DNA from 4 places in the Streptomyces sp. SYP-A7185 genome. Region 2 is predicted to be linked to each of the others. Evidence: riboswitches for the same ligand, from Rfam matches in the RefSeq annotation. Region 2 holds a riboswitch; each other region holds the start of a gene.
The links. Region 2 has a riboswitch for cobalamin ahead of QBL25_RS13800 (ABC transporter substrate-binding protein). Riboswitches for the same ligand answer to the same signal wherever they lie in the genome.
Positions count from the first base shown of each region.

Region 1: linked by a shared signal. The riboswitch ahead of QBL25_RS17275 (ABC transporter substrate-binding protein) and the one ahead of QBL25_RS13800 (ABC transporter substrate-binding protein) in region 2 are both predicted to bind cobalamin.
Region 3: linked by a shared signal. The riboswitch ahead of metE (5-methyltetrahydropteroyltriglutamate--homocysteine S-methyltransferase) and the one ahead of QBL25_RS13800 (ABC transporter substrate-binding protein) in region 2 are both predicted to bind cobalamin.
Region 4: linked by a shared signal. The riboswitch ahead of QBL25_RS11675 (cobalamin biosynthesis protein) and the one ahead of QBL25_RS13800 (ABC transporter substrate-binding protein) in region 2 are both predicted to bind cobalamin.

Region 1 is NZ_CP122310.1:3,942,190-3,947,197, forward strand. Features, by position in the region: gene QBL25_RS17270 (FecCD family ABC transporter permease) at 1-685, opposite strand, end outside; gene QBL25_RS17275 (ABC transporter substrate-binding protein) at 682-1,662, opposite strand; cobalamin riboswitch at 1,706-1,863, opposite strand; gene QBL25_RS17280 (M67 family metallopeptidase) at 1,827-2,249, opposite strand; gene QBL25_RS17285 (amino acid permease) at 2,329-3,801, opposite strand; gene QBL25_RS17290 (DUF2017 domain-containing protein) at 4,163-4,765, opposite strand; gene clpS (ATP-dependent Clp protease adapter ClpS) at 4,777-5,008, opposite strand, start outside.
Region 2 is NZ_CP122310.1:3,131,513-3,136,520, forward strand. Features, by position in the region: gene QBL25_RS13785 (hypothetical protein) at 1-389, shown strand, start outside; gene QBL25_RS13790 (ABC transporter ATP-binding protein) at 478-1,269, opposite strand; gene QBL25_RS13795 (FecCD family ABC transporter permease) at 1,266-2,333, opposite strand; gene QBL25_RS13800 (ABC transporter substrate-binding protein) at 2,504-3,625, opposite strand; cobalamin riboswitch at 3,665-3,851, opposite strand; gene QBL25_RS13805 (VOC family protein) at 3,930-4,397, opposite strand; gene QBL25_RS13810 (helix-turn-helix domain-containing protein) at 4,403-5,008, opposite strand, start outside.
Region 3 is NZ_CP122310.1:8,397,079-8,402,086, forward strand. Features, by position in the region: gene QBL25_RS36675 (MarR family winged helix-turn-helix transcriptional regulator) at 1-476, shown strand, start outside; gene metE (5-methyltetrahydropteroyltriglutamate--homocysteine S-methyltransferase) at 541-2,862, opposite strand; cobalamin riboswitch at 3,023-3,240, opposite strand; gene aceB (malate synthase A) at 3,453-5,008, opposite strand, start outside.
Region 4 is NZ_CP122310.1:2,654,001-2,659,008, reverse strand. Features, by position in the region: gene cobN (cobaltochelatase subunit CobN) at 1-190, opposite strand, end outside; gene QBL25_RS11680 (cobyric acid synthase) at 187-1,719, opposite strand; gene QBL25_RS11675 (cobalamin biosynthesis protein) at 1,716-2,657, opposite strand; cobalamin riboswitch at 2,764-2,907, opposite strand; gene QBL25_RS11670 (hypothetical protein) at 3,014-3,250, opposite strand; gene QBL25_RS11665 (anion permease) at 3,263-4,531, opposite strand; gene QBL25_RS11660 (lysozyme) at 4,732-5,008, opposite strand, start outside.

The DNA of each region.
Region 1 (5,008 bases), 810 kb from region 2:
ACAGGACCTCCTTCAGGTGGTCGGCGCTGTCGGCCGTGATCAGGATGAGGCTGGTCAGGGCGGAGAGGATGTACGAGACGGCCACCCCGGCCAGGATCAGGCGGCCGGTGGCGAAGCCCCCGCCACCGGACCTCGCCAGGGTGTAGACGGCGAGCAGGGAGAGCAGGGCGCCCGCGAAGGCCGCGGCCGGGAGGGTGACGGTGGTGGCGAGCCCCGCGCCCAGGCCGAAGACGCTGCCGAGCACGATGACGGCGACGGCTCCGGCCGAGGCCCCGGAGGAGACCCCGAGCAGGAAGGGGTCGGCCAGGGGGTTTCTGACCAGGGCCTGGAGGACCGTGCCGATGACCGCGAGCCCGGCGCCCACGGCCGCGCCGAGCAGGACCCTGGGCAGGCGGACGTCCAGCACGATGGTGCGGAACGGGGAGGGCTGCGCCCTGCCCGACAGGATCTCCAGGACGTCGGCGGCGGGGATGCGGACGGAGCCGAGCGCGAGGCCCGCGACGACCGCTGCCGCGAGCGCGGCGCAGAGTGCCGTGACGACCGTCGCGTAGGCGAGTCGTCGCCCGCGGGCCGGTGCGGCCCCGGCGGGATCCCGCGACCACCTGGGAGGCCGCGACCGCCGAGGATCCCGCGACCACCGGGAAGGCCGGGGCCGCCCGCTGCCCGGGAGGAGAAGCCCCTTCACAGCTGCTCCGCCAGCTTCCCCACCGCGCCCGGTGCCCTCACCCCCACGACCGCGTCCGACAGCGGCAGGACCGCGAAGCGCTCGTTCTTGACGGCGGGGACGTCCGCGAGGACCGGGTCCTCCAGGAGGCGCTTCTTCTTCTGGGCGACCGTCGTGCCGCCGTAGTCGAGGATCACGATGACCTCGGGCTTGCGGTCGACGACCGCCTCCCAGGACGCGTCGCCGAAGGACTTGTCCAGGTCGGCGAAGACGTTGCGGCCGCCCGCCCGCTCGACGATGTCGTTGCCGATGCCCCGGCCGCCGGCCGTGAACGCGGTCTTGTCGCCGCTGTCGTAGACGAAGACGGGGACGGGCTCGCCGCCCTTCTTCCCGGCCTTCTGCGCGGTGTCCGCCAGCTCGCGCCGCGCCGCGGCCACCCACGCGTCCGCCCGCGCCCGGACCCCGAACGTGGCTCCGACCTCGCGGACCTCGCGGTAGACGTCGTCCATCGACACGGGCTTCTTCGCGCAGCCCTCGACGTTCAGGCGGCTCTCGACGCCGGACTTGGCCAGGGCGCCGCGGCTGCGGCCCTCGCCCGCGAGGAAGGCGCTGGCGTAGCCGCCGTAGACGAAGTCGGGGTTCGCGGCCAGGAGCTTCTCGTACGAGGGGTACTCCTTGGCGAGGACGGGGGTGTCGGCGTACGCCTTCGCGTACTTCGGCAGGACCTTGTCGTCCAGGTAGGCCGTGCCCGCGATGCGGTCCTTCAGGCCCAGCTCCAGCAGCACCTCCGTCGCGTGCTGGTTCATCGTCACGGCGCGCTTCGGGGGTGCTTCGTACGTCGTCCGCACGCCGCAGTTCTTGACGGTGTACGGGAATCCGGGGGCCTTCGCCGCGGGCTTGTCCGCGGCCGGGTCCCCGGCGGACGAGCAGGCGGCGAGCGGGGCCAGCAGGGCGGCGGCCGCGAGGACGCGCAGGTGCGCGCGCAGAGGGCGGGACATGGCTGAGCTGCCTCCTCCAGGGGATTTCCGCGTCCCCTGCGTCGTGGGAGAGAAGGCGGCAGGTCAGTTCCTGACTGCCCCGCCCGCGAGGGGTGGGGTCACAGTGGCGGGACCGTGCCGGATTCGCACCGGCTTCCTGGGTCCTGCCGCCTCAAAGGTGAAGCTCAGTATGCCTGGACGACCTTCACCTCTTCTTCGGTGACCTCGCCGTCCACGATCCGGAAGGAGCGGAACTGGAACTCGCCCGCGCCGTCGGTGTCGGCCGTGGAGACCAGGACGTAGTGGGCGCCCGGCTCGTTGGCGTACGTGATGTCCGTGCGCGAGGGGTAGGCCTCGGTCGCCGTGTGCGAGTGGTAGACGATCACCGGCTCCTCGTCGCGGTCGTCCATCTCGCGGTAGAGCTTGAGCAGGTCACCCGAGTCGAACTCGTAGAACGTGGGCGAGCGGGCCGCGTTCAGCATCGGGATGAAGCGCTCGGGGCGGCCCGTGCCCTCGGGGCCCGCGACCACGCCGCAGGCCTCGTCGGGGTGGTCCTGGCGCGCGTGCGCGACGATCTGGTCGTGGAGGGCCTGGGTCAGGGTCAGCATGGCAGCCAGGATAAGCAGAAGGGCCGGTCCGTACCGAAGAGTGGTACGGACCGGCCCACATTCTGGGATCAGGCGGTGATCAGGACTTCACGGAGTCCTTCGGACCGGCCTGGCCGCCGTCCGTCGCCCCCGTGTCGCGCTTCTGCATGACCAGGTAGCCGACGCCCAGGATCAGGGCCCACACCGGAGCCGCGTAGAGCGAGATCCGCGCGTCCTTGTCGATGCCCATCATCACGATGACCATCGCGATGAAGGCGAGCGCGAACCAGCTCGTGTACGGGGCGCCCGGCGCCCGGAAGGTGGACTGCGGCAGCTCGCCGCGGTCGGCCTTGCGGCGGTACTTGATCTGGCAGACCAGGATCATGATCCAGGCCCACATGCCGGAGATGGTCGCGAAGGAGACGACGTAGTTGAACGCCTCGCCCGGCCACTGGTAGTTGATCCAGACGCCGACCAGCATCAGCGCGGCCGAGAAGGTCGTGCCGACCAGCGGCAGGCCGTTCTTCGTGAGCTTGGTGAAGAACTTCGGGCCCTGGCCGTTGAGCGCCAGGTCGCGCAGCATGCGGCCGGTGGAGTACATGCCGGAGTTGCAGGAGGAGAGCGCGGCCGTCAGGACGACGAAGTTGACGATCGCGGCGCCGACGCCGAGGCCCATCTTGTCGAAGGCGGCGACGAACGGCGAGACGCCCGGCACGAACTCCGTCCACGGCACGACCGAGAGGATCATGATGAGCGCGCCGACGTAGAAGACGGCGATGCGCCACGGCACGGTGTTGATGGCCTTGGGCAGGACGGTCTTGGGGTCCTTGGACTCGCCCGCGGTGACGCCGACGAGCTCGACGGCGAGGAAGGCGAACATCACGATCTGAAGCGTCATCAGCGTGGAGCCGATGCCGTTGGGGAAGAACCCGCCCTGGTCCCACAGGTGGCTCACGGACGCGGTGTCACCGGCGTCGGAGAAGCCGATGGTGAGGATGCCGGCGCAGATGAGGATCATGCCGATGATCGCGGTGACCTTGACCATCGAGAACCAGAACTCGAGCTCGCCGAAGAGCTTCACCGAGATCAGGTTGGCGCCGTAGAGGATGACCGTGAAGATCAGCGCGTAGGCCCATTGAGGGATGGAGTCATGGGTCCAGTACTGCATGTACTGGGCCGCGGCCGTGACTTCCGTGATGCCGGTGACGACCCAGAAGAGCCAGTACGTCCAGCCGGTCACGTACCCGAAGAACGGGCCGATGAATTCACGTGCGTACTCCGAGAAGGAGCCCGACACGGCGCGGTACATGAGCAGCTCGCCCAGGGCGCGCATGATGAAGAAGATGACGAGGCCGGCGATGGCGTACGCCAGGATGAGGCTCGGACCGGCCTTGTGAATGGCCTTGCCCGCGCCGAGGAACAGGCCGGTGCCGATGGCACCGCCGATCGCGATCATCTGGATCTGCCGGGCACCGAGCCCGCGCTGATAACCCTCGCCTGACGCACCGGACGAACCGCCCGCTCCGTCGGCCTCATTGCCGTCGTGATGCTCTTCGACCTGCACTGAGGTCATGGTGACGCCTTTCTCCACGCTGATCCGTGCCCGCGTGCTGCGGATGGCCACGGATCAGGTCCTGATCCCCCCGGATATGGATGGAGTGCTACCGGCGGTCTGCCGGCCCGAGCGCCACCGGTGACATGGGTGGCGTCACCGAGTGGTCGTGAAGATTTATCACGGTCGCAACAGTGATCGAAGGGGGCCCGTGTGGCCCACACCACGAGAAGAACCGGACAAAATTCCCCTGCCACGCCAAAGGCGGGCATTGAAGTGACACGATCGTTATCCGGATTTGAGCGTCCGATGAGCGAACGGAGGGTAACCGGTGCCCCATGCAACGACTTTGCGGCCCGTACGGGCCGCAGCCGTGTGACTTCTAACCGATGAGGGTGGCGACCAGCGTCTCCTGGAGACCGCCGAGCCAGAGGTAGGCCATCACCATCGGCTTGCGCGGATCGGAGTCCGGCAGCCGGTAGAGCACGTCGGTGTCGTCCTCGTCGGTCACCTCCAGGCGGGCGCCGATCGCGAGCCGGAGGTCGTTGAGCGCGCCGAGCCAGTGCCGCGACTCGTCGGGGGACAGCTTCAGGACGGCGCCGCCCTCACCCATGGACGTCAGGGCGTCGAGGGAGCGGATCACGACCAGGGCGTCGTCGCGCTTCTTGGCCCGCAGGTCGTTCTCGGTGAAGCGCCTGAACTCCGAGGAGTAGGCGCGCAGTTCGTCGGCGTCCGCGGCGCCTTCCTCGCTGCCGGGACCGCCGTACGCGTCCGGGAGCAGCCGCTGGAGGACCGGGTCGGCGGGCGGCTCGCTCGGGCCCTCGGCGAACAGCTCCGCGAGGGGGTCGTCCGAGGCGTCCTCGGCCGGGCCGGGGCCGATGAGCTCCAGGAGCTGCACGGCGAGGGAGCGGATGATCGAGATCTCGACCTCGTCGAGCGCGACGGCGGCGCCGCCCCCGGGGATGGCTTCGAATTGTCCTGGCATCAGATGCGTCGCTACTTCCGGTCCTGCTGGAGGGTGGCCCACAGCCCGTATCCGTGCATGGCCTGGACGTCGCGCTCCATCTCCTCGCGGGAGCCGGTGGAGACGACCGCGCGGCCCTTGTGGTGCACGTCCATCATCAGCTTCGTGGCCTTCTCCTTCGAGTACCCGAAGTAGGACTGGAACACATAGGTCACATAACTCATCAAGTTGACCGGGTCGTTGTGGACGAGCGTGATCCAGGGG
Region 2 (5,008 bases):
GCCTGGCGGAGTGCGGTGTCCGCACCGATGCCGGGCTGCTGCTGCCGCTCCTCGCGCACGAGGTCTCCGGGGTCAGGGCCCGTGCCGTGGCCGGGCTGCGGCTGCTCGACGTCGCGTGCGGCGAGGAGGTGCGGGTGCTCCTGGACGACCCCGCGCCCGCCGTCGCCCGCGAGGCCTCCGCCGCGCTCCTGCCCGGCGCGCGGCAGCTCCCCACGGAGTGGCTGATGGCGCGCCTGGGGCCCGGCCTCCCCCGGCACACCCGCGTCGCCGCCTTCCGGCTGCTGTGCGCGCAGGACGAGGCCTCGCGACGGCGCGCCGCTGCCGCCCTGCTGGAGGACGCCGACGCCAAGCTCCGGTTCCGGGCCGGGCAGGTCGTGCGGAGCCTTTGACACCTGGTGGGGCGCAGCCGCGGCTCCGTGCGGAGGCCGAGCCGCTGGCAGCCGGTGACGCACGGCCGCCGCTGCCCCTCCCGTGAACTCAGCCGCGGAGGAAGCGGATGGAGGGGTGGGGTTCGGCGGGGTGGTGGGTGACCTCGGCGCGGACGCCGTACACCTTCGCGATCAGTTCCTCCGTGATCACTTCCGCCGGGGTGCCCGACGCGTAGGTCACCCCCTCGCGCAGGACGAGGACGTGGTCGCAGAACATCGCCGCCAGGTTCAGGTCGTGCAGGGCGATCACGCTCGTCAGGGGGAGGTCCGCCACCAGGGCGAGGAGATCCAGCTGGTGCTGGATGTCCAGGTGGTTGGTGGGTTCGTCCAGGAGCAGTTCCCGTGGCGTCTGCGCCAACGCCCGCGCTATCTGCACCCGTTGGCGCTCACCGCCCGAGAGCGTGTGCCAGGACTGGGCCGCCCGGTCCGCGAGGCCCGTACGGAGGAGGGCTTCCCGTACCGCTTCCTCGTCCTCGGGGGTGGGGAGCGTCCACGCCCTGCGGTGCGGGATGCGGCCCAGGCGTACGACCTCCTCCACCGAAAGCTCCACCTGCGTGGTGGCGTCCTGGTCCACCACCGCCACCCTGCGGGCCACCGTGCGGCGGCCGATCTCCCGCAGCGGGTCGCCGTCCAGCGTGACCACGCCCGACGTCGGGGCGAGGACGCCCGCGAGGAGGCGCAGCAGGGTGGACTTGCCCGAGCCGTTCGGGCCGAGCAGGCCGACCGTGGCTCCGGGCGGCGGCGACAGGCTCACCCCGTCCACGAGGAGGTGGCCCGCCGCCGCCCTGGTCACCCGATCGGCCCGCAGCCCGCACCCGGCGGCATGCGGCCGGCCGGTCATGTCGTCCGCCGCGTGCGGTACAGGACCAGGACGAACGCCGGGACACCGATCAGCGACGTCACCACCCCCACGGGGACCTCCTGGGGGTCGAGGACCGTACGGGCCAGGGTGTCCACCCACACCAGGAACACCGCGCCCGCGAGCGCCGTGACCGGGAGCAGGCGTGCGTGCCCGGAGCCGACCAGCGCCCGGGCCGCGTGCGGCAGGACCAAGCCCACGAAGCCGATGGCCCCCGCGCTGCTGACCAACGCCCCCGTCAGGAGCGCCGTGACGGAGAGCAGCAGGAGGCGGGTGCGGGCCACGTGGACGCCGAGCGTGGCCGCCGCGTCCTGGCCGAACGCGAACGCGTCCAGGGTGCGCGCCTGCGTCAGGCAGACCGCGAGCGCCGCGAAGAGCACCGCCCCGCACAGCCAGACGTCGATCCAGCCCACCCCGCTCAACGAGCCGAGCAGCCAGAACAGGACGCTGCGTGTCGTCTCCGCGTCACCGGACGTCAGGATCACGAAGGAGGTGAGGGCGGAGAAAAGCTGCATCGCCGCCACACCGGACAGCACCACCCGGTCCGCGCTGCCGCCCAGGGTGTGGCTCAGGAACAGGACCAGCGCGAAGGAGCACACCGCCCCGGCGAAGGCGCCCGCCGAGACCGACACCGCTCCCCCGCCGATGCCCAGGACGACGATCGCGACCGCGCCCGTGGACGCCCCCGACGAGACGCCGAGCACGAAGGGGTCGGCGAGGGGGTTGCGCAGGAGGGACTGGAGGACCGTCCCGCAGACCGCGAGGCCCGCCCCGCAGACCGCCGCGAGGAGCGTGCGCGGCATGCGCAGGTTCCAGACGATGCCGTCCCGGATGGGCGTGAGCCGCGCCTCTCCCCCGCCGAGGTGGGCCGCGACCGCCGACCACACGTCCGGTACGGAGATGTCCGCGGGCCCGATGGTGACGGCCACCGCGACGGAGAGGGCGAGGGCGGCGAGGCCCGCCGCCCAGAGGAGCACGTGCCGCACACCGCCCGGCCCTCCGACCCCGGCCCGGACCCGGACCCGGGCCCCGACGCGGGCACGCACACCACCCCCGACACCCGCATCAGCACCGACACCTCCACCAGCACCGGCCCCGGATCCCCCGCCGGCACCAGCACCCCCACCGGCATCAGCTCCGACACCGGTGTCGGCATCAGCTCCGGCACCCCCACCGGCACCAGCACCAGCACCAGCACCAGCACCCACACCTCCCCTCACTTCGCGAGCCCGAACTCGCGCAACGCCGCGGCGACTTGCTCCACGCCGTCCACCGTGCGGATCGTCGGGTTCATGGCCTGGCCGCTCAGCAGCACGTACCGCTTCTTCTTCACGGCGGTGAGGTTCTTGGTGACCGGGTCGGACTCCAGGAACGCGATCTTCTTCTTCGCGCTCTCGGCCGTCTGCGACTTGCGGGTGAGGTCGCCGATGACCAGGACGTCCGGGTCGCGGTCGGCGACCGTCTCCCAGTTGATCTGGGGCCACTCCTCGCGGGTGTCGTCGAAGACGTTCTTCGCGCCCAGCTCGCGCGTGATGATGCCCGGGGCCCCGCAGCATCCCGCGATGTACGGGGCGTCGGAGTTGGCGAACCAGTAGAGGAGCGTGGCGTCGGAGGCGTCGATGTCCTCGGTGGCCTTCGCCACGCGCCCCTTGAGTTCGCCGATCAGGCGCTCGCCGCGCTTCTCGACGCCGAAGGCCCTGGCCAGGTCGCGTACTTCGCCGTAGACGGTGTCCATGGTGAGCGTCTTGACGCGGCGGCCGTCGCCGTCGCCGCTGTTGTCCTTGCCCGCGCAGTCGGAGGGCGAGACATAGGCGGGCACGCCCAGCTCGGCGAACTTGGCGCGGTCGGCGACGCCTCCCTTGCTGACCGTGGCAAGGAAGGAGGCCGTGACGAAGTCCGGCTCCTTGGACAGGACCTTCTCGAAGGAGGGGTAGCTGTCGGCGAGGCGGTCGACCCCGGCGTTCTCCTTCTCCAGGCCCTTGAGCACCGGGTCCGTCCAGGTGCCGGTGCCGGCCATGCGGTCCGCGAGGCCGAGGGAGAGCAGGATCTCGGTGGAGCCCTGGTCGAGGGAGACGGCCCGCCGCGGCGGCGCCTTGATCTCCGCCTTCTTGCCGCAGGAGGTCAGGGTCAGCGGATACCCGGCCGCCTCGCGGTCCGTGCCGGACGCGGTGGAGGGCGAGCCGCCGCAGGAGGTCAGCGTGACGGCCAGGGCCGTGCCGAGGAGGACGGAGACAGGGCCACGTATACGACGGCGACCACGGCTGCGACGGCCAGGAACGTGCACGCGTGCACGACGGGCTATGAAGGACACGGGGATCCCTTGAGTCTCACGGCTCATACGCGGAGCCTGGCCTGCTTCGTCACCTCCGCCGCCCGGTGTGCGGACGGAGGTGCCAGCAGGTCTTCGGACTCGGGGATCGGCCGGACGGGGCGCCTTCCCAGGCGTCCGTGGACGCCCAGTGGCCGTGGCCCCGCCCGTTCCCCCTCACCGCTGCGCGTCAGTTCCGGATTCGCACCGGATTCCCTGGCCCTGGTGTGGGTTGACTGGCGTGCGCAAGCTATCACGCGAGGTCAGGAAGGCTGCCGTCAAGCCGGGTCAAGCAGGGTCAGGACGCGGGGCCGGGTGAGAACGCCGGTCCGGGTCAGGCCGCGGGGCCGGGCCTCGGTGCCCCGCGGTAGGTGCCGAAGGACCATTTGTTGCCCTCGGGGTCGGCGATCGCGAACTCCCGGCTGCCGTACGGCTTGTCCTCGATCTCGCGGATGATGTCGGCCCCCGCGGCCGTGAGCCGCCGGTAGAGGTCGTCCACGTGGTCAGTGACGATGTACGCCCCGGAGGTGCCCGGCTTCAGGCACCAGTCACCGGCCCCTTCGTCGTACGAACCGAGCATGATCGCGCCGCCCTCGGGCCAGTCGAGCTCGGCGTGGGCCACGCTGTCGCCGTCCTGGTAGACGGCCGTGCGCAGGAAGCCGACCGTGCCGACCAGGAAGTCGATCAGGGCGGGGGCGTCGTGCGCCTGGAGCGTCGGCCAGACGTCGGGGGCGCGGCCGGCGCCGGACGCGGACCGGTCCTGCTGCTTCTCGGTGGTGTCCACCGCTTCGTTGGTGTTCATGGCTCCTACTCTTCGCCCCCGCCATGGCTCCCGGCTTGGATATTCCGGCACTCTTCGGCCAGCCAGCCGCTGGGGCTCACGCCCGCGTACTCCCGGAAGTCCCGCACCAGGTGCGAGTGGTCGTAGTAGCCGCAGTCGGCGGCGACGCGGGCCAGGTCGGGGGCCGCGCCCGCCGCGACCGGGCGGACCACGGCGTTCCGTGCGCGCTGGAAGCGCATCAGGCGGCCGGCCTGCTTGGGGCTCAGGCCCGTCTCGGCGCGGAAGAGCGTGGTGAGGCGGCGTTCGCTGAGCGCGACGTGCCGGGAGAGCCCGCGCAAGGTGCCCGTGCCCCGGTGCCGGGCCAGCCAGGCCCAGGCCTCGGCGACCTCGGGGCGTACGGACCCGGCGGCGTCCGCGTCGGCGGCGCACCGGCGCAGGTAGCCGGACAGGGAGGCGAACCGCTCCTGCCAGGTGCCCTGCTCGCACAGCAGCTCCCGTACGTCGGCGGCGCGGTGCCCCAGGACGTCCGCGCCGGGCGTCACGAGCTCACCGGCCAGCGCTCCGGCCGGTACGCCGAAGAGGGCGCGGGCGGCGAGCGGGTGGACGGCGAGCTGGATGCCGGCCTCGTACTC
Region 3 (5,008 bases), 5.3 Mb from region 2:
ACACCACCGCCGTGCCCGTGGAAAGGACCGACGAAAGAAGCGCGCCCTGGACCCGGGACCTCCATGCCGACGCCGGCTACCTGCTCTACCGCCTCGGGCTGCGCTCCGGGCAGCTCTTCAACGCGGTGCTCCAGAGATCCGGCCTGCGTCTGCGCCACTACGCGCTGCTGCGCTACCTGGCCACCGCGGAGGGTCCGCTGCAGCGCGAACTGAGCCAGGAACTCGGCTACGACCCCAGCGCGATCGTCAGCCTGGTCGACGACCTGGAACGCCTCGCCTTCGTCGAACGCCGGCCCGCCCCCGCGGACCGCCGCTGCCGCATCGTCGCCCTGGCCCCGGCGGGCCACGACTTCCTGCGCGACTCGGACGAGGCGGCCCGAGGAGTAACGGACGAACTCCTGTCCCCACTGGCCCCCGAGGAACGAGAAACCCTGAACGGCCTCCTGTCCCGGGTGGCACATGCGGGCGGGGGGTGAAGGCGGACACTGCGGAACGGGGTGGCCGTTCTGGGGGAAGGGCCGCCCCGTTCCGGGTGTCAGGTCAGGAGTGTTCCGGGAGTTCTGACCTCACCTCGTGTGCGGCGGCGACCAGGTTCTCCAGGGATGCGCGGGTCTCGGGCCAGCCTCGGGTCTTCAGGCCGCAGTCGGGGTTCACCCACAGGCGGTCGGCGGGGATGGCCTCAAGGCCCTTGCGCAGCAGGGCCGCCGCCTCCTCGGCGCTCGGTACGCGCGGGGAGTGGATGTCGTAGACGCCGGGGCCGGCCTCGCGCGGGTAGCCGTGCTCGGCCAGTTCGCGCGCCACCTGCATGTGCGAGCGGGCCGCCTCCAGGCTGATGACGTCGGCGTCGAGATCGTCGATGGCCTGGACGATGTCGCCGAACTCCGCGTAGCACATGTGGGTGTGGATCTGGGTGTCCGGACGCACACCGCTGGTGGTGAGGCGGAAGGACTCCGTGGCCCACTCCAGGTACGCGGCGTGCTCGGCGGCGCGCAGCGGCAGCGTCTCGCGCAGTGCGGGCTCGTCGACCTGGATGACCGACGTGCCCGCCGCCTCCAGGTCCTCGACCTCGTCGCGCAGGGCGAGGGCGACTTGGCGCGCGGTGTCGCCCAGCGGCTGGTCGTCGCGGACGAAGGACCAGGCGAGCATGGTGACCGGACCGGTGAGCATGCCCTTCACGGGACGGTCGGTGAGAGAGCTCGCGTACGAGGTCCAGCGCACCGTCATCGGCTCGGGCCGTGAGATGTCGCCCGCGAGGACCGGCGGGCGCACATAGCGGGTGCCGTACGACTGGACCCAGCCGTGCTGCGTGGCGAGGTAGCCGGTGAGCTGCTCGGCGAAGTACTGCACCATGTCGTTGCGTTCGGGCTCGCCGTGCACCAGGACGTCGATGCCCGCCTTCTCCTGGAAGGTGAGGACGTCGCGGATCTCGGAGCGGATGCGCTCCTCGTAGCCGTGCGTGTCGATGCGGCCCGCGCGCAGATCGGCCCGCGCGGTGCGCAGTTCGGTGGTCTGCGGGAAGGAGCCGATGGTCGTCGTGGGGAGCAGGGGAAGTCGCAGGCGGCTGCGCTGGGCCGCCGCGCGCTCCGGATAGGCGTGGGCGCGCCGTGCGTCGGACGCGGTGACGGCCGCGACCCGGGAGCGTACGGCAGGGTCGTGGGTGAGGGCCGAGCCCGCGCGGGACGCCAGGTCGGCGCGGTTGGCGGAGAGTTCGGCCGCGACGGCGCCCGTGCCCTGGGACAGGCCGCGGGCCAGCGTGGCGATCTCGGCGGTCTTCTGCCGGGCGAAGGCAAGCCAGCGGCCGATCTGCGGGTCGATGTCCCGCTCGGCGGTGGAGTCCAGCGGGACGTGCAGCAGGGAGCAGGACGCCGAGACGTCGACGCGGTCGGCGAGACCCAGGAGCGTGCCCAGGGTGGCCAGGGACTTCTCCAGGTCGTTGATCCAGATGTTGCGGCCGTTGACGACGCCCGCGACCAGCCGCTTGCCGGGCAGCCCGCCGACGGCGGCGAGGTCCTGGAGCTGGCCGGCGGCGGACTCGGTGAAGTCCAGGGCCAGGCCCTCGACCGGCGCCTTGGCGAGGACGGGCAGCGCGTCGCCGAGCCGGCCGAAGTACGAGGCGACGAGGAGCCGCGGGCGGTCGGTGAGGGCGCCGAGATCGCGGTAGGCGCGGGCGGCGGCGTTGAGCTCCGCCGGGGTGCGGTCCTGGACCAGGGCGGGTTCGTCCAGCTGCGTCCACTCGGCGCCCGCGGCCCGCAGATCGGCGAGGACCTCGGCGTACACGGGCAGCAGCCGGTCGAGGAGCGTCAGCGGCTCGAAGTCGGCGGCCACGCCGGGCGCGGGCTTGGCGAGCAGCAGATAGGTCACCGGGCCGACGAGGACAGGCCGGGCCGCCAGGCCCAGGGCGAGGGCCTCCTTGAGCTCGGTGACCTGCTTGGCGGAGTCGGCGGTGAAGACGGTGTCGGGGCCCAGCTCCGGCACGAGGTAGTGGTAGTTGGTGTCGAACCACTTGGTCATCTCCAGCGGCGCCACGTCCTGGGTGCCGCGGGCCATCGCGAAGTACCCGTCGAGCGCGTCGGTGTCGACGGCCTCGCGGTGCCGCCGCGGGACGGCCCCGACCATGACGCCGGCGTCCAGGACGTGGTCGTAGTACGAGAAGTCGCCGGTCGGCACTTCGTGGATCCCGGCGTCGGCCAGCTGTCGCCAGGTGGAGCGGCGCAGGCGCGCCGCGGTCTCCCGGAGGGCGTCGGCGCTGACGCGGCCCTTCCAGTAGCCCTCGACGGCCTTCTTCAGTTCCCGGTCGGGGCCCTGGCGGGGGTAGCCGTACACGGTGGACCGTGCTGCCGCGGCTGCGGACTTCGCTGTCACGGAAATCTCCTTCGCGAGATGACTCCTGAGCATCCCGGGACGGGACACGGACGCGAAGGGATGACGGACCGGGCGGACGGACGCGCGCCTCCGGCGCGGTGCTCCACCTGATCTGTACGCCGACCCGCCCACGAGGTCACCGGGATGTCCGCACGTGAGGGATCACGTACGGGCAACGGGCAGGTCTTCGGACTCGCGGGCACATCTGCCGGGGCAGATCCCTACTGGCCGTCGCTTCCCGGGTCCCCGATGGACCCAGTGCGTATGACGGCGGTCGTTCCCACTCACCGCTGCGGGGCAGTCCCGGATTTCCACCGGGTTCCCTCTTACGACGCGTCTGCCTGGCGGGCAGGGCGAACCAGCTGCACCGATCAGGCTAGAGGGTGGTGGGCGTCTTGGGCAGTACTGATCACATTCCGGACCGTGAGGTGAGACACGCGGGCTCCGCCGGGGGCACGTGAGGGCACGTGAAGGGGCGCGGAACAGATCACCACTCTGTTCCGCGCCCCTTCCGCAGCAGCCACCGGGCCCCTCGGTCCGGCGGCGGACCCGGGCCCCTCAGCCCCGGTCGTACGTGTCGACCGCGATGGTCATCGCGGTCCCTCCGGCCGGCGCACGAGATGGCGGCCGTAGGCATCGGTGGTGAAGAACGCGGGCAACTCCCGTGAGAGCGCGGTCCGTTCGAAGAGCTCCCGGACGTCGTCGAGGGGCGCCCATGGATACTCGGCGCCCAGGGCGGCGAGCTCGTCCTCCATCAGGTCGAGCACGGTCAGACGGTCGACGGCCCGGTGGCGCAGCCACTGCCAGATCTGTGCACGGGCGATCTCGGCCGTGGCGCCGTCCTCCAACAGCCCGTCCAGGGCGACGGATCCCTGCCCGCGCAGCCAGGCGGCGAAGTGGCGCAGGGCGACCGCGGTGGCGAGGCGTACGCCTTCCGGGGTCGGCGGGGCGCTGACGCGGCGCGCGGACAGCAGCTGCGCCGCGGTCACCCCGACGTCCTCGCGCCCCCGGTCGATCTGGTGCGGGCGGCTTTCCAGCACCTCGTCGAACACCTCGCGGCAGACGGGGACCAGTGCGGGGTGGGCGACGCGGGAGCCGTCGAAGCCGTCCTCGGCCTCCCGTTCCTTGTCGAGGCGCACCGTGGCGACGGCCGCCCGGTGGGCGTCGGGGTCCTGGGCGCAGGGGTCCTGGGCGCCGGGGTCCTCGGCGGGAACGTGGGCCGCCACGCCGCCGATCGCGTGGGCACCCCGCTTGTGGCAGGTGCGGACGAGGAGTTCGGTGTACGCGCGCATGAAGGGGGCCGTCATGGTGACCTTCGCCCGGTCGGGCAGCAGGAAGTCGGTGCGGTGTCCGAAGGTCTTGATGAGGCTGAAGAGGTAGTTCCAGCGGCCCGCGCTGAGGCCCGAGCTGTGCTCGCGGAGCTCGTAGAGAATCTCCTCCATCTGGAAGGCCGCCGTGACGGTCTCGATCAGGACGGTGGCCCGGACCGTGCCGCGGGGGATGCCGAGGAGATCCTGGGCGAGGACGAACACGTCGTTCCACAGCCGTGCCTCGTCGCGGTTCTCCAGCTTGGGCAGAGAGAAGTACGGGCCGTGCCCGGCGTCGATCTGCCGCTGGGCGCAGTGGAAGAAATAGAGCCCGAAGTCCACGAGTGACGCGGGTGCGGGGCGGCCGTCGAACTCCAGGTGCGCTTCGGTGAGGTGCCAGCCGCGCGGGCGGACGACGATGGTCGCGAGCCGCTCGCCGAGGCGGTGGCGCTCGCCCTCCGGCGTGGTGAAGTCGATCCGGCGCTCGACGGCGTCGAGCAGGTTCAGCTGGCCGCCGATGATGTTGTCCCAGGTGGGGGAGGTGGCGTCCTCGAAGTCGGCCACCCACACCCGTGCACCGGAGTTGAGGGCGCTGACCGTCGCCGCGCGCTCGGGCGGCCCGGTGATCTCGACGCGGCGGTCGGTCAGCCCGGGGGCCGGAGGTGCGACCCGCCAGGAGTCGTCCGCCCGGACGCGGGAGGTGGCGACGGAGAAGTCGAGCGGGGAGCCGGAGACCAGCCGTGCGCCCACCCGGGTGCGCTCCTTGAGGATCTCCAGGCGGCGGCCGGCGAAGGCGTCGACGAGGCGGCCGAGGAACTCCAGGGCCTCCGGGGTGAGGA
Region 4 (5,008 bases), 480 kb from region 2:
CCGCGAGCCCGTCCTCCCACGCCCGCTTGCCGCCGAGCAGGCGTACGACGGCGACGTCCGCGCCCTCGATCAGCGCGGGCAGCTCGGCCTGGACGTCGACCCGGGTCGGGTTGCCGATGCGGTAGGGGGCGCCGGAGGCACGGGCGGCAAGGAGGTCCGTGTCGGCGGTGGACAGAAGCAGGACGGTCATGAGGGTGCCCCCGGTGCGATGAAGGGGAGGCCGGCGGGTGCGCCGGTCTCGATCAGGCCGAGCAGCGCGTCCGTGTCCGCGTGCTCTTCGATCAGGTCGCCGAGCAGGTCGAGCTGCTCCTCGCGCAGTGCGCCGAAGCTGGTGTCGGGCGCGGGCACGAAGCGGCGCCCGGCGGCGCGGGCCACCTCGGTGAGGAAGCGCCGCCGGAACGCGTCGGACTCCAGCGCGCCGTGCCAGTGCGTGCCCCACACCTCGCCCACGCGGCAGCCGTCCAGGCTGTATCCCTTGTCATCGGAGATGAACGCCTCCCCGCCCAGGACTTCGGCGACGCCGTGGTGGATCTCGTACCCCTCGACGGGTGCGCCGAGGGCCTCGCCGACCGGTCGGGCGAGGGTCTTCTCCCGTTCGAACCGCACGCGCACGGGCAGCAGCCCGAGCCCGTCCACGGCCCCCGCCCGCGACTCGACGTCGTCCTCGATGTGCTCGCCGAGCAGCTGGAACCCGCCGCAGATCCCGAGGACGGGACGCCCCTCGGCGGCGCGTCGCGCGATCGCGTCCGCCAGGCCGCGCTCGCGCAGCCACTCCAGGGCGCGGACCGTGCCGCGCGTCCCCGGCACGATCACGAGATCGGCGTCGACGAGTTCCTCGGCCCGGTCCATGAACCGCACGACGACACCGGGTTCGGCGGCCAGGGCGTCCACGTCGGTGAAGTTCGACATCAGCGGTACGGCGCAGACGGCGACCCGCAGCACGTCGGCGCCGACCGGGGGAGCGACGACGGACTCCCGCACGGCGCCCCGCAGGGAGACGCGCAGGCCGTCCTCCTCGTCGATGCCGAGGCCGTGCCGGAACGGCAGCACGCCGAACGTGCGCCGCCCGGTGAGCTCGTGGAGCATGTCGAGCCCCGGTTCGAGCAGCGAGACGTCGCCCCGGAACTTGTTGACGAGGTACCCGGCGACCAGGCCCTGGTCCTCGGCGCTCAGCAGGGCGGTGGTCCCGAAGAAGGAGGCGAAGACGCCTCCGCGGTCGATGTCTCCCACCACGACCACGGGGAAGCGGGCGGCCCGCGCGATCCCCATGTTCACGATGTCGGTGCGGCGCAGGTTGATCTCGGCGGGGCTGCCCGCGCCTTCGCAGATCACGGCGTCATAGCTGCCCCGAAGTTCCTCCAGGCATCCCACGACGGTGGACAGCAGCGCTTCCTGCCGCCCGCCGTGGTAGCCGCGGGCGCTCATCTCTCCCACGGGCTTGCCCATGAGGACGACCTGGCTGCTGCGGTCGCTGCCCGGCTTGAGCAGCACGGGGTTCATCAGCGCGCTCGGCTCGACCCGGGCGGCCTGCGCCTGCATGGCCTGGGCCCGCCCGATCTCGGCGCCCTCGCGCGTGACGAAGGAGTTGAGGGACATGTTCTGTGCCTTGAAGGGCGCGACGGAGACCCCCTTGCGGGCCAGCCACCGGCAGATGCCGGCGGTGACGACGCTCTTCCCGGCGTCGGACGTCGTCCCGGCGACGAGCAGTCCACCGCTCATGAGGTCCTGCCTTTCCGTAGTGTGCTCACGGCCGCCGCGACGCCGAGGGCCAGCAGCCCCACCCGCCGCGACAGCTTCACGGCCCGCTCGATGTCGGCGACCTCGACGCCCCGGCCTTCCCCGTTCAGGACGGGCCGGTGCTCGACGCGCCCCGCGTACGAGAGCGTCCCCCCGAGCCGTACGCCCAACGCCCCCGCGAAGGCGGCCTCGACGGGCCCGGCGTTGGGGCTCGGATGCCGGTCGGCGTCGTCCCGCCAGGCGCGGACGGCATCCCGCGGGCGGTCCCCGGCGGCGACCGCGAGGACGGCGGTGAGTCGCGCTCCGGGCCAGCCCATGACGTCGTCGAGCCGCGCGGAAGCCCAGCCGTAGCGGCGGTACTTCACGGACTTGTGCCCGACCATGGCGTCGAGCGTGTTCACGGCCCGGAAGGCGACGAGCCCGGGCACACCGCCCAGGGCGCCCCACACCAGCGCGCCGACCACGGCGTCGGAGGTGTTCTCGGCGACGGACTCGACCACGGCCCGCGCGATGCCGTCGCGGTCCAGCGCCTGCGGGTCGCGCCCGCACAGATGCGGCAGCCGCTCGCGGGCCACCTCGATGTCCCCGGCGGCGAGCGCACCGCCGACGGCCCGCGCCTCCCGCCCCAGGGAGGTCCCGCCGACCACGGCCCAGGTGGTGGCGGCGGTCAGCGCGAGGGAGGCGGCACGTGAGTCACGTACGAGAGAGGAGACGGCGGCCGCGGCGGCGGCCGCGCCCCCGGCGCACACCACGGCGTGCAGGGCGCCCCACCCGCGGTGGTCGCGCCACAGCACACGCTCGACGGCAGCGGCGGCCCGCCCGAACGTGGCGACCGGATGCCCGCGGCGAGGGTCGCCGAGGAACAGATCACCGAGGAGGCCGGCGGCGGCGCCGTACGCGAAGTCGCGATCGGCACGCATGGCTTCAGCCGGTCGCTGTGCCGCGACGTGAGCTGACGCTCGGGAACGGGTCCGGCAACGGGCGGCCGCGCATGGCGATATGTCCTCACTCAGGGTGTCCGCGCCCTGGTTCGACGTGATCGGCGGCGAGAGTTCCTGGCTCCCGAGGAGTCAGCTCCTCGATGACAGTGGCGGGACCGCGCCGGATTCACACCGGCTTCCTCTCCTGCTGCCGTAATGGCTCCGGCAGTCCACCACGCCCACGAACGCCCGTCAACTTGCCGTTGACCTGGGACGGGAGAGTGTGCGGAGGCCCACAGAGAAAGGTGGGGTGCGGGCCGCCGAAGCGTCCCGCACCCCACCCGAAGTTCCGGTCGTCAGGCGACGATCAGGTAGATCCCGTAGGCAACGGCTGCCGCGCACAGGGCGAAGCAGGCGTACGCGCCGGTGCGTGCCGCCGCCGCGGAGCCGCCCCCGGAGGTGGTGGCGCCGGACGTGGCCGCCTCGTGCTTGGAGAGGCCGATGATGCCGAGGGTGAAGAGGCCCACCAGGGCCACCGTCACCGCGAGGCTGACTCCGAAGACGGAGCCGAGGGCTGCCCAGTCGATGTCCATGCTGACTTTTCCTTACACCGTCGCGGGCCGGGCGGGGTCCGCCACGGTGCTGTTCGGGGCCGGGATGGTGGCCTTGACGAGGTTGACGTCCATGTTCGTCACGGCCGAACCGGTGGGCGGCGGTGTGACGGCGGCGATCGCGGTGGTCACGACACCGGCGGGCTCGGCGTCGGGGCCGTTCTCGTCGTGCGTGACGTTCGTGTGGTCGACGGCGTTGCGCCGGGAGAGGACCCAGATCACGGCCGAGCCGGTCACCAGGAGCGCGGCGGTCGCCGCGACGCCCCAGGGGCCCTGCTTGGTGAGGAACTCCGCGCCCGCGCCGACCAGACCGGCGGCCGGGAGGGTGAGGCCCCAGGCGACGAACATGCGGGTCGCCGTGGACCAGCGGACCACGCCGCCCTTGCGGCCGAGGCCCGCGCCCATCACGGCGCCCGAGCAGACCTGGGTGGTGGAGAGCGAGAAGCCGATGTGCGAGGAGGCGAGGATCGCGGTCGCGGCGCTGGTCTGGGCGGCGAAGCCCTGCTGCGGCGCGAGGTCCGTCAGGCCCTTGCCCATCGTGCGGATGATGCGCCAGCCACCGAGGTACGTGCCGAGCGCGATGGCGACACCGGCCGAGACGATGACCCACATCGGGGGGTTGGCACCCGGGTTGAGGACGCCGCCGGTGATCAGGGCGAGCGTGATGATGCCCATCGTCTTCTGCGCGTCGTTCGTGCCGTGCGCCAGCGAGACGAGGCCCGCGGAGGCGATCTGACCGGTGCGGTAGCCCTTGGCGGTCGCCTTGGTGTCGGTGTTGCGCCCGATGCGGTACGTCAGGCGCGTGGCCAGCGTCGCGGCGATGCCGGCGACGAGGGGCGCGGCGATCGCGGGGATCAGGATCTTGGTGACGACGGTGCCGCCGTCGATCGACGACCAGCCCATCGACATGACCGCGGCACCGATGAGGCCGCCGAACAGCGCGTGGGAGGAACTGGAGGGCAGGCCCACCAGCCAGGTCAGCAGGTTCCAGAGGATCGCGCCGACCAGGGCGGCGAAGATCACCTCTGTCTTCAGACCGTCCTCGTTGACGATGCCGCCGGAGATCGTCTTGGCGACTTCGACGGAGAGGAAGGCTCCGACGAGGTTGAGCACGGCGGACATGGCCACCGCCGTCTTGGGCTTGAGAGCGCCGGTCGAGATGGTGGTCGCCATCGCGTTGGCCGTGTCGTGGAAACCGTTCGTGAAATCGAACACGAGAGCGGTAACGATCACGATCCCGAGGAGAAGCGTGATGTGTTCCATTTACCCAGGCTTCTGTTGGACGTCAGTGGCAAGTGGAACGTAGGCAACCTGAGTGAACGGAAAGTGAACTGGGTCGGGCCGTGTGGTGACCCAATGCGGAGGGCCCTCGCTCCGGTTGCTCCGGGGCGCCGGCGGGGACGGTCCGCGGCGGCGGCAGGAGGCCCGGATTCCGGGCCTCCCGGGGGTCGGCGGCTGCCCGCCTACCCCCGGGCGAACCTCTTCAATCCGTCCAGGGATCCGTTGAAGAGATTCTGATCACCCGGCAGCCCGCCGCGGTCGGCGTACTGCCACAGGGTCAGGTACGGCCAGCCCCGGGGGAGCGCCCCCGGCGTCGACGACCAGCGCGCGAGCCACAGCGCGTGATCCGCCCCGAAGGCCCGGCTGCCGCCCGTGCACGCGTTCCACCACTTGGTGGTCGTGTAGATCACGGGCCGCCGCCCCGTCCGGCTCCTCACCTCGCCGCTGAAGGACTTGATC